DNA from 3 places in the Streptomyces sp. NPDC006551 genome. Region 3 is predicted to be linked to each of the others. Evidence: riboswitches for the same ligand, from Rfam matches in the RefSeq annotation. Region 3 holds a riboswitch; each other region holds the start of a gene.
The links. Region 3 has a riboswitch for thiamine pyrophosphate ahead of thiO (glycine oxidase ThiO). Riboswitches for the same ligand answer to the same signal wherever they lie in the genome.

Region 1 (3,979 bases), on a different contig from region 3:
TGCACATCGCGCCGACCGGCTCCGAGGCGCTCTCGGACGTCTCCATCCGCCTTCAGGTGGGCAGCGACCGCGCCCTGTTCCGGGCCAGCGCGCCGCCACTGGTCGCCTTCCTCGACCGAACGGACAAACTGGTTCCGCTCGGTCAGGAACGGACACTCGGTGACTTCGAGGACAACCTGGAGGCCGCGCTGGGTCGGATCCTCGCGGAGGAGAACGCCGGCTGAGCGGAGGAGAGCCGCCGACCAGGCGGCAAGCCGGTCACTTCGCCCGGCGGCGTCGCCCACCCCTGGCCGGGCGGCTCTCCGAGGGTCCCGGCCGGTCGGCGGAGACCACCAGCGCCGCGAGGGCGGTGGTGACCGGCACCGAGGCGACGAGACCGATCGACCCCACCAGCGTCCGGACGATCTCCTCCGCGACCAGCTCGCTGTTGGCCACGGTCCCCACGCTGCTCTGCGCGATGGAGAAGAGCAGCAGCAGGGGCAGGGCCGCACCGGCGTACGCGAGCACCAGGGTGTTCACCACCGAGGCGATGTGGTCGCGGCCGATGCGGATCCCGGCCCGGTACAGCGCGCGCGGCCCCATCCGCGGATCCGCCTGATGCAGCTCCCACACCGCCGACGTCTGGGTCACCGTTACATCGTCGAGCACCCCGAGCGACCCGATGATGACGCCGGCGAGCAGCAGACCGGACATGTCGATGTCCGGATAGAGGCCGTGGATCAGGCCGGTGTTGTCGTCCGTGTTGCCAGTGAGTGAAGCCCAGCCGATGAAGAGCGAGCCCAGCAGCCCGATCAGCAGCAGCGAGATCAGGGTGCCGAGCACCGCGACCGAGGTACGGGCCGAAAGCCCGTGACACATGTAGAGCGCGATCAGCATGATCGCGCTGGACCCCACCACCGCCACGACCAGCGGATTCGAGCCCTGCAGAATCGCCGGCAGGATGAAGAAGGTCAGCACCAGGAAGCTCACGGCGAGCGCGATCAGGGCCATCAGCCCGCGCAACCGGCCGACGAGCACGACGGCGAGCGCGAAGATTCCGGCGAGCAGCACCATCGGGAGTTTGCGGTTCACATCGGTCACCGAATACTGCAGGTCACGCGGGGCGTCGGGGGCGTACGCCACCACCACGCCCTGCCCCTCGCGCAGTTGCCGGGGCGCGTCCGGCTGCACGATCTCGATGAAGGTGCGGCCCTTGTCGTTGCCCGTGGTGACCTCGATCGTCGCCTTCGCGCACTGCCCCTGCTGGGCGTTGACCGCCTCCCGCCCTTGGGGTGTCGTCGTGTCACCGGTCGGCGGCACCTGCGCGGCGTTCACGTCCTTGCAGTCGACGTACTCGACCGAGACGACCTTGCCCTGCTCGGTCTGCCGGTCGAAGCCGACGCCAGTGCGCTCGTGCGCCGGGGTGCCGCCGGGCCACAGGACCGCGAGCCCGACCAGGACGGCGGTGGCGAACGGGATCAGGACCGCGGCGATGACCTTGCGCAGATGCAGGGAGACGGGCGCGGCGGGCCCATGGCTGTGCGTGTGGCCGTGCGCCACATGCCCGCCATGGCCGTCGTCCTGCCCGTGCCCATGCCCGTGGCCGGTGCCGTCGCCGTGCGGTTCGGGGGTCTGCTGCGAGGAAGTCACCGACCGATCATCGCAAGAACGGCGGGGGCCCACTGTTCAGCACGCCCGGGTTGACGCTAGCGTGGTGGCACCTTTGCACACGCGGGAGCTCGGAGCACCGGGCTGAGAGGGCGCTGATCACCGTACGCGCGCGTACTGACGTACGTACGGGAAGAGGCTGCGCCGACCGCCGAACCTGTTACCGGGTAATGCCGGCGTAGGGAGATCGGTCTCATGACCATTCAGGATGCACGCACGCCTGCCACCAGCCAGGACGGCCAGGACGAGCGCACACCGGGCTGGCACAAGGGGTACATCGAGGGCTCCCGCCCCGACCTCCGTGTGCCGGTCCGTCAGGTGCACCTCACCAACGGCAAGGACGTGACGCTGTACGACACGTCCGGTCCGTACACCGACCCCACCATCGACACCGACGTACGGCGGGGTCTTCCGCCGCTGCGCGAGAACTGGATCATCAGTCGCGGCGACACCGAGGAGTACGCGGGCCGCCCGGTCCGCCCCGAGGACGACGGGATCAAGCACACCTCGCCGCGCGGGGGACTCAAGAACCTCGACGCGGTCTTCCCCGGCCGCCCGCGCCAGCCCCGTCGGGGCCGCGACGGCCAGGCGGTGACCCAGCTCGCGTACGCCCGCCGGGGTGAGATCACCCCGGAGATGGAGTACGTCGCCATTCGCGAGAACGTCTCCCCCGAGGTCGTACGGGAGGAGATCGCCGCGGGGCGCGCGGTGCTCCCGGCCAACGTCAACCACCCGGAGATCGAGCCGATGATCATCGGCAAGCGGTTCCTGGTCAAGGTCAACGCCAACATCGGCAACTCCGCCGTCACCTCCTCCATCGAGGAGGAGGTGGAGAAGATGACGTGGGCGACCAAGTGGGGCGCGGACACGGTCATGGACCTGTCCACCGGCCGTAACATCCACACCACCCGCGAGTGGGTGCTGCGCAACTCCCCCGTGCCGATCGGCACCGTGCCGCTCTACCAGGCCCTGGAGAAGGTCGACGGCAAGGCCGAGGAGCTGACCTGGGAGATCTACAAGGACACGGTCATCGAGCAGGCCGAGCAGGGCGTCGACTACATGACGGTCCACGCCGGCGTACTGCTGCCGTACGTGCCGCTGACCGCCCGCCGAAAGACCGGCATCGTCTCGCGTGGCGGTTCGATCATGGCCGCCTGGTGCCTCGCGCACCACAAGGAGAACTTCCTCTACACGAACTTCGAGGAGCTCTGCGAGATCCTGGCGACGTACGACGTCACGTACTCGCTGGGCGACGGTCTGCGCCCCGGTTCGATCGCGGACGCCAACGATGAGGCGCAGTTCGCGGAGCTGCGCACGCTCGGTGAGCTGAACACGATCGCCAAGCGCCACAACGTGCAGACGATGATCGAGGGCCCGGGCCATGTCCCGATGCACAAGATCAAGGAGAACATCGACCTCCAGCAGGAGATCTGCGAGGAGGCGCCGTTCTACACCCTCGGCCCGCTGACCACGGACGTCGCGCCCGCGTACGACCACATCACGTCCGGGATCGGCGCCGCGATGATCGCCTGGTGGGGCACGGCGATGCTCTGCTACGTCACGCCCAAGGAGCACCTGGGCCTGCCCAACCGCGACGACGTGAAGACCGGCGTCATCACGTACAAGATCGCGGCGCATGCGGCCGATCTGGCCAAGGGGCACCCGGGGGCGCAGGAATGGGACGACGCGCTGTCGGACGCGCGGTTCGAGTTCCGCTGGGAGGACCAGTTCAACCTGGCCCTCGACCCGGACACGGCCCGTGAGTTCCACGACGAGACGCTGCCGGCCGAGCCCGCGAAGACCGCGCACTTCTGCTCGATGTGCGGCCCGAAGTTCTGCTCGATGAAGATCTCGCAGGACATTCGCCGGGAGCACGGTGGCGACCTCAAGTCGGAGGAGATCTCGGCCGGTATGGCGGAGAAGTCCAAGGAGTTCGCCGCCTCCGGCAACCGGGTCTACCTCCCGTTGGCGGACTGACCTGGAGGACACCGGGCGGACCCGCGGCCCCGGGGGGAGTCGCGGGCCGGCCCGGTTCCGTCCGTCCTGGCGTCCGCTCCCGTGCCGTCCCTCCGGCGTTCACTCCGGCTGGTTCTCCGGCGTTCACTCCGGTCGGTTCTCCGGAGAGCCGAAGTCGGGGCTGCTGAAGTCCGGGCTGCTGAACGTCGGACGAGTGCCGGACGCGCCCTCGCCTGGGCTGGAGAACTCCGGGCCGCTGTAGCCGATCTTCGGTATTCGGGAGGTCGGCAGGGGGCGGGGCGGCGAGGCCGGCCGGGCCGCGCCGGGGTCGGCCAGCGCGTCGCGCAGGAACGGCAGGATTCCCCGTTCCAGCAGC
Region 2 (3,979 bases), on a different contig from region 3:
CCCCAGCGGCAGCATGAGGAGCGCGTCGAAGCCGCGTACGAACCGCCCCGCCCGCCGGGTCAGGGCCGCCGCGGCGAGCCCGCCTACGGCGACGGCGATCGCGGTGGCGACCAGGGCGTACTGCAGCGAGTTCACGATGGTCTCCGCCATCGGCACGAGGAAGGTGCCGGAGGCGTCCACGGACCGCAGGGCACGGTAGTAGTCGAGCCCGTACCCGCGCGGGGTGTCGAAGGACCGCTCGACGAGCACGCCCAGCGGCAGGACGATCAGCAGCGCGACCGACAGCAGCACGCCACCCAGGAGCGTCCACTGGCCGGCGCCCTTCGGCCGGTGCGCGGTCCGCTCGGGCGGGACGAGCCTCAGGGCCGTCTCCCGCCTGCGTACCGTCCAGGCGTGCACGGCGAGGATCGCGCCGACGGCGACGAACTGCGTCATCGTGAGGACGGCGGCCGTGGTGAGGTCGAAGCGGTCGACCGTCTGGCGGTAGATCTCCGTCTCCAGGGTGGAGTACGTCGGCCCGCCGAGGATCTGGACGACGGCGAAGGAGCCGGCGGTGAAGAGGAACACCATCAGCGCGGCCGCGGCGAGCGCCGGGGCGAGCGCGGGGAGGGTCACGGTCCGCCACGCGGTCCACCGGGACGCGCCGAGGACCCGGGCGGCCTCCTCCTGACGGGGGTCGAGCTGGGCCCACAGGCCGCCGACGGTCCGGACGACGACGGCGTAGTTGAAGAAGACATGGGCGAGGAGGATCGCCCACACGGTGGTGTCCAGGCGGACGCCCCACAGCTCGTCGAGGAGCCCGCCGCGACCGACGAGTGCCAGGAACGCCGTGCCGACCATGACGGTGGGCAGGACGAAGGGGACGGTGACGACGGCGCGCAGCAGCGCCTTGCCGGGGAAGTCGAAGCGGGCGAAGACGTACGCGCCGGGCAGCGCGATCAGCAGGGTCAGCGCGGTGGAGGCGAGCGCCTGCCACAGCGTGAACCAGAGGACGTCGAGGATCTCCGGCCGGGTCAGCGTCTGGCCGAACCGGCCGAACCGCCATGCCCCGTCCACCATGAGCCCGCGCTCGATGATCGAGGCGACGGGCCAGGCGAAGAAGAGGCCGAAGAACGCGACGGGCACGACCATGAGGCCGAGCCGCGCCGCGCTTCCACGGGGCGCTTTCGTCACTTCAGCACGAGCGAGGACCACGACTGGATCCACTGGTCACGCTTCTCGGCGATCTTCGCGGGCTCCATCGTCTGCGGCTTGTCGATCACCACCCCGTGCTGGGTGAACAGCTCGGGCAGCGTCGCGTCGCTGGTGACGGGGTTGACGAACATCTGCAGCGGCATGTCGTCCTGGAACTTCTTGGAGATCAGGAAGTCGATCAGCATCTTGCCGCCCTCGGGGTTCTTCGCCCCGTCGAGCAGTCCGGCGAACTCGGTCTGCCGGAAGCAGGTGCCCGTGGAGACGCCGGTGGGGGCGGTCTTCGGCTGCGGCTCGGAGTAGAGGACCTCGACCGGCGGGCTGGAGGCGTACGACACGACCAGCGGACGGTCACCCTTGGCCTTCTTGCCGCCCGCGGAGCCGGAGAACTCCTGGTTGTAGGCGAGCTCCCAGCTGTCGACGGTCTTCACGCCGTTGGCCTTGAGCTTCTTCCAGTAGTCCTGCCAGCCGTCGTCGCCGTACCGGGCGGCGGTGCCGAGGAGGAAGCCGAGTCCCGGGGAGGACCGCTCGGGGTTCTCGACGACGAGCAGGTCCTTGTACGCGGGCTTCGCCAGGTCGTCGAAGGTCTGCGGGGGCGCGAGCTTCTTGTCGGCGAAGTACTTCTTGTCGTAGTTGACGCAGATGTCGCCGGTGTCGACGGGGGTGACCCGGTGCTCCTCGTCGAGCCGGAGTCCGGCGGGGACCCGGTCGAGGCCCTTGGCCTCGTACGGGACGAAGATGCCGTTGTCGAGCGCGCGGGACAGCAGGGTGTTGTCGACGCCGAAGAAGACGTCGCCCTGCGGGGAGCCCTTGGTCAGGATCTCCTTGTTGACGGCTTCACCGGCGTCGCCGCTCTTGAGGACCTTGACCGTGAAACCCGTCTTCTGGGTGAACTCCGCCAACACCTCCTTGGAGGCGTTGAAGGAGTCGTGACTCACGAGGGTCACGGTCTTCGGCGCACGGCTGTCGGCCTGGTCGCCGGAGCCGCCGCACGCGGCGAGCGTGGTGACGCCCAGCGCGGCGACGAGCGCGCCCGCGGCCATCTTCTTGGTGCTCACTGAAATTCCTCCTGGGTGTGACCAGGAAGAGACGCGGCCCTGCCCACCCGAGGGTGGGCAGGGCGCAACAGCTCGAGTAACGACCGAACTTCCTACCCAGAATGACCTGGGCGAGGTTCAGAGGGTCTGCGGTCCGTTGACCGCACTCTCAGCGCTGTGGCGCTCCCCTGTCGGAATATGGAGATGTGTTCGAGCTCAGCCTACAAGGTCAGCGTTCGGTGGCGGCGAGCTGTCCACAGGCGCCGTCGATCTCCTGACCTCGGGTGTCGCGGACGGTCACCGGCACGCCGTGGGCGGCGATGGCCTCGACGAACGCCTTCTCGTCCTCGGGACGGGAGGCCGTCCACTTGGACCCGGGGGTCGGGTTCAGCGGGATGAGGTTGACGTGCACCCGCTTGCCCCTGAGGAGCCGTCCGAGCAGGTCGCCCCGCCATGCCTGGTCGTTGATGTCCCGGATGAGGGCGTACTCGATGGAGATCCGGCGGCCGGACTTCTCCGCGTACTCCCAGGCGGCGTCGAGGACCTCGCGAACCTTCCAGCGGGTGTTGACGGGCACGAGGGTGTCGCGCAGCTCGTCGTCGGGCGCGTGCAGCGAGACGGCGAGCCGGCACTTGAAGCCCTCGTCGGCGAAGCGCAGCATCGCGGGCACGAGACCGACGGTGGAGACGGTGATCCCGCGCTGCGAGAGCCCCAGCCCGTCGGGCTCGGGGTCGGTCAGCCGCCGGATCGCCCCGACGACCCGCTTGTAGTTGGCGAGCGGCTCGCCCATGCCCATGAAGACGATGTTGCTGAGCCGCGCCGGCCCTCCCGGCACCTCGCCGTCGCGCAGCGCCCGCATCCCGTCGACGATCTGGTGCACGATCTCGGCGGTCGACAGGTTCCGGTCGAGCCCGGCCTGCCCGGTGGCGCAGAACGGGCAGTTCATCCCGCAGCCGGCCTGCGAGGAGATGCACATGGTGACCCGGTCGGGATACCGCATGAGGACGGACTCGACGAGCGTGCCGTCGTGCAGCCGCCACAGGGTCTTACGGGTGGTGTCGTCGTCGCACGAGATGTGCCGGACGACGGACATCAGGTCGGGCAGCAGCTCGCCCCGCAGCTTCTCGCGGGAGGCGGCGGGGATGTCGGTCCACTCGGCGGGGTCGTGGGCGTACCGCGCGAAGTAGTGCGTGGACAGCTGCTTGGCGCGGAACGGCTTCTCGCCGATCGCGGCGACGGCTTCCTTGCGCTCGGCGGGCGTGAGGTCGGCGAGGTGCCGCGGCGGCTTCTTGGCTCCGCGGGGCGCGACGAAAGTGAGTTCTCCGGGCTTGGGCATGGTTCTACCAGTGTCGCAGACGGATCCCGGCCCCCAGGGCCCGAAGCGCTCCGCGGTCGTCCCGGGCCGTCTCCGGGCCGTCTCCGGCGGCCCGGAGACGGCCCGGAGGGCCAGATCCGCCGTGGCGCGGCCGTCTGCTCGTCTACTCGTCGCGGCACACGCGCCCCGCCAGGACCCCGCGGGCGGCGCCGGCGATCTTCATGATCGACGACGCCTCGTCGTGCGGCCCGCTCCGGTGGGGGGTCAGCCCCATGCGGGGGCGGCGAACATGCTGGCCGCGTTGTAACCCGAGTGGGGATACGAAGCGCCCCAGCTCACGGCCTCGGGCTGGGTGCGGGGGAAGTCCGCGGCCACCAGCGTCGCCAGATCGAAGTAGGCCTGGCGGGTCTGCGGCCTCATCTCCTTCAGATCGACC
Region 3 (3,979 bases):
GGGACGGGGATGGGGACGGGGTCTAAAGGGCTCGGTTCACCTCCGGCGCGCTCTCAGCGTCCGTCGACGGACGACCGTGCTCACCCGCTCGTTCCTCGCGGGCTGCGCGCGCTCTCCCTTTCGACGGCCGCGCGCCCCTTCGACTCACTCGCCGTCCGGCCGGGGCCGTCCGGGCGGGCGGTGTGACGCGGTGAAGGTCACACGGTCAGAACGCCGGGCGTTCCGGGTCCAGGGCGGCGAGGCCCTCCGTCGGGGACGAGGCCTCCGCGAAGTGGCGGCGCGGGATGCGGCCGGCCCGCCACGCCAGCCGGCCCCCCTCGACGGCGTGCCGCATCGCCGACGCCATGAGCACCGGCTCCTGCGCCCGCGTCACCGCCGACGCCAGCAGCACCGCCGCGCACCCCAGCTCCATCGCCAGCGCCGCGTCCGACGCCGTCCCCGCCCCCGCGTCCATGATCACCGGCACTCCCGCCCGCTCGACGATCAGCTGGAAGTTGTGCGGATTGCGGATGCCGAGCCCGGAGCCGATCGGCGACCCCAGCGGCATGATCGCCGCGCATCCCACGTCCTCCAGCTTCCGGGCGAGCACGGGGTCGTCGTTGGTGTACGGAAGGACCGTGAAGCCGTCGTCCACCAGCGTCTCGGCCGCGTCGAGCAGCTCGACCGGATCCGGCAGCAGGGTCCGCTCGTCGGCGACGACCTCCAGCTTGATCCACTCCGTGCCCAGCGCCTCCCGGGCGAGCCGGGCGGTCAGCACGGCCTCGCCCGCCGTGAAGCAGCCCGCCGTGTTGGGCAGCACCTGGATGCCGAGCCGGTCCAGGACCGACAGGATCGAGCCCTGCACGGTCGGGTCCAGGCGGCGCATCGCCACCGTGGTCAGCTCCGTACCGCTGGCGATCAGCGAGCGCTCCAGCATGTCCAGGCTGGGCGCGCCGCCCGTGCCCATGATCAGACGCGAGGAGAACTCCGTACCGCCGAGAAGGAACACGTCGTCGGACATCGCGCTCAGCCTCCCTGCACCGCTGTGAGGACCTCGACGCGGTCGCCCTCGCCGAGGAAGGTCGCGGACCACTGGCCGCGCGGCACGACGGTTTCGTTGACGGCCGCGGCCACCCCCGAGGGGGCCGCGGTCAGGGTGGCGACGAGGGCGTCGAGCGAGACGGGGCCGGGGAGCTCGCGCGGCTCCCCGTTCACGGACACGTTCAGCACGTTCATGCGGGCTGCTCCAGACGTACGGGAGAGAAGCGGCGGGGGGTGAAGGGGCGGGCCTCGTCCGGGAGCGTGCCGGTGGTCAGCACCTCCGCCATGACGTCGCCGGTGACGGGCGTGAGCAGCACCCCGTTGCGGTAGTGGCCGGTGGCCAGCTGGAGGCCCGGCAGCGCGCTCGGGCCGAGCAGCGGCGCGTTGTCCGGGGACCCGGGCCGCAGACCCGCCCGGGTCTCGGTGAGCGGCAGCTCGGTGATGCCCGGCACCAGCTCGTGCGCGTCGCGCAGCAGCTCGTACACCCCGCCCGCCGTGACCGTGGTGTCCCAGCCGAGCTCCTCGCTGGTCGCGCCGACGACCAGCTCGCCGTTCTCGCGCGGCACCAGATAGACGTGGCTGCCGCGTACCACGGCCCGGACCGTGCGGGACAGGAACGGCGCGTACGCGGGCGGCACGGTCAGCCGCAGCACCTGCCCCTTGACGGGCCGTACCGGAGGCAGAGCCTCCTCCGGTACGCCGCCGAGCCGGCCGCTGAGGCTGCCCGCGGCCAGGACGACCTGGTCGGCCGCGAGCTCCGTGCCGTCCGCGAACACCGCTCCCGCGGCCCGGTCGCGCACGACCGTGAGACGGTCGGCGACGCTCCGGTGGAAGACCACACCGGCGCGTTCGCAGGCGACGACCAGCGCGGCGGCGAGCCGGCGCGGATCGACCTGGTGGTCGCCATCGACCCGGAGCCCGCCCCGCACCCCCGGAGCGAGCATCGGCTCGAGCCGGCGGCAGTCACGCCCGCTGAGCCACTCCGACTCCAGACCGCAGCGGGTCTGCAGGGCGTGCAGCTCCCGCAGATGCGCCCGGTCGTCCGCGTCGAGGGCGACGGCGAGCGTCCCGCACGAGCGGTAGCCCACGTCGTGGCCCGTGGCGTCGCTCAGTTCGGCGACGAAGGCCGGGTAGCGGCGGGCGGAGGCGAGGTTGAGCCCGAGCAGGGTCTCCTCGCCGTAGTGGAGTTCGGTGACGGCGGCGAGCATGCCGGCCGCGACCCGTGCGGCCCCGCCGCCGGGTTCGGGGTCGGCCACGGCGGTGCGCAGCCCGCGCTGCGCCGCGCGCCAGGCCGTGACGAGGCCGATGATCCCGCCCCCGATGACGAGGACGTCACAGGACGTACGGACGTGTGGCATACGTGATGGCATGGGCGTCCAGCCCCTCCCTTCGCCGGCATGACCCGGATCAGGTTCGTACGGTCGGAGGCCGGTCAGCCTCCCTCTCAGCCCGGTGCGTCCGGGCTCCCGTGAGTGCTCTACGTTGACGGTCAGACTATCCCCCGCCCTTCGCGCCGAGTAGGGAGCCTCCGCCATGGGACCGACGTCACTCCCCGGGCGCGTTCGGCGGGAGCCGTGCCGGGCAGGGGAGTCCCTGGAAGGTTCCGGCACCGGCTCGGTGGAGCGGCCACCTTCCTGACGTCCCGTCAGATGCGTAAGGTGATCGGGTGAGCGAGCAGAAGCAGGCACAGCAGCACGTCGTGATCGTGGGCGCCGGCATGGCGGGAGTGCAGACCGCCGTCGCCCTGCGCGAGCAGGGCTTCGCGGGCCCCGTCACCCTGATCGGAGCCGAGCCCCACCAGCCCTACGACCGGCCCCCGCTCTCCAAGGCGGTACTCCTGGGCAAGGCCGAGGACTCGGCCTTCGACGTCGACTTCGAAGCACTCTCCATCGAGCTGCGCCTCGGCCTCGAAGTGACCGGCCTGCGCGCCGAAGCCCACGAGATCGACACCGAGGCCGGGCCGGTGCCCTACGACGTACTGGTCGTCGCCACCGGAGCCCAGCCGGTCACCCTGCCCGGCACCGAGGGCGTGCCCGGCGTCCACCTGCTGCGCACCCTCGACGACGCCGCCCGGCTCAAGCCCGTCCTTGAGCGGCGCCACGACATCGTGGTGGTCGGGGCGGGCTGGATCGGCGCCGAGTTCGCCACCGCCGCGCGCGAGGCCGGCTGCGCCGTCACCGTCGTCGAGGCCGCCGACCGGCCGCTCGCGGGCGCGCTGCCCGCCGACGTCGCCGCCCCGATGGCCCGGTGGTACGAGGAGAGCGGCGCCGCTCTCCTCACCCACGCGCGCGTGGCGCGGATCGAACCCGGCAGTGTCGTCCTGGCCGACGGCCGGACGCTGCCCGCCGACGCCGTCGTCGTCGGCATCGGGGCCCGGCCCGCCACCGACTGGCTCGACGGCTCCGGCATCGCCCTGGACGCGGGCGGCTCGATCACCGCCGACGACCGGCTCCGGACCTCCCTGCCCGACGTGTACGCCGTCGGCGACTGCGCCTCCTTCCCCTCCGCCCGCTACGACGAGCGGCTCCTGGTCCACCACTGGGACAACGCCCTCCAGGGACCGCGCACGGTCGCGGCCGACATCATCGGCGAGACCCCCCGGGTCTACGACCCGGTGCCGTACTTCTGGTCCGAGCAGTTCGGGCGCTTCGTCCAGTACGCCGGGCACCACACGGGCGCCGACGAGCTGGTCCGGCGCGGCGACCCGGCCGGCGCCTCCTGGTCCGTCCTCTGGCTGCGCGCCGGCGTCCTGGTCGCCCTGCTCGCCGTCGGCCGCCCCCGCGATCTGGCCCAGGGCCGCAAACTGATCGAGGCGGGCATGCGCGTCGCCCTGGAGCGGGCGACCGACCCCTCCGTACCCCTGAAGGCGGCCGTCGAATAGGGCCCGGCTTCCGACTGTCGGTCCGGGATGGCAGGCTGGTCCCGTGACCGAGATTGACGCAAGAATCGATGCTCTCGT

Region 1: linked by a shared signal. The riboswitch ahead of thiC (phosphomethylpyrimidine synthase ThiC) and the one ahead of thiO (glycine oxidase ThiO) in region 3 are both predicted to bind thiamine pyrophosphate.
Region 2: linked by a shared signal. The riboswitch ahead of ABZY12_RS32700 (thiamine ABC transporter substrate-binding protein) and the one ahead of thiO (glycine oxidase ThiO) in region 3 are both predicted to bind thiamine pyrophosphate.

The regions. Positions count from the first base shown of each region.
Region 1 is NZ_JBEXOT010000003.1:196,070-200,048, forward strand. Features, by position in the region: gene ABZY12_RS05330 (SsgA family sporulation/cell division regulator) at 1-224, shown strand, start outside; gene ABZY12_RS05335 (YibE/F family protein) at 259-1,539, opposite strand; TPP riboswitch at 1,701-1,849, shown strand; gene thiC (phosphomethylpyrimidine synthase ThiC) at 1,843-3,624, shown strand; gene ABZY12_RS05345 (hypothetical protein) at 3,748-3,979, opposite strand, start outside.
Region 2 is NZ_JBEXOT010000067.1:10,654-14,632, forward strand. Features, by position in the region: gene ABZY12_RS32695 (iron ABC transporter permease) at 1-1,131, opposite strand, end outside; gene ABZY12_RS32700 (thiamine ABC transporter substrate-binding protein) at 1,170-2,234, opposite strand; TPP riboswitch at 2,321-2,428, opposite strand; gene rlmN (23S rRNA (adenine(2503)-C(2))-methyltransferase RlmN) at 2,458-3,564, opposite strand; gene ABZY12_RS32710 (FhaA domain-containing protein) at 3,808-3,979, opposite strand, start outside.
Region 3 is NZ_JBEXOT010000007.1:128,696-132,674, reverse strand. Features, by position in the region: gene ABZY12_RS10720 (thiazole synthase) at 206-1,000, opposite strand; gene thiS (sulfur carrier protein ThiS) at 1,006-1,215, opposite strand; gene thiO (glycine oxidase ThiO) at 1,212-2,378, opposite strand; TPP riboswitch at 2,388-2,500, opposite strand; gene ABZY12_RS10705 (FAD-dependent oxidoreductase) at 2,687-3,901, shown strand; gene ABZY12_RS10700 (Rv2175c family DNA-binding protein) at 3,945-3,979, shown strand, end outside.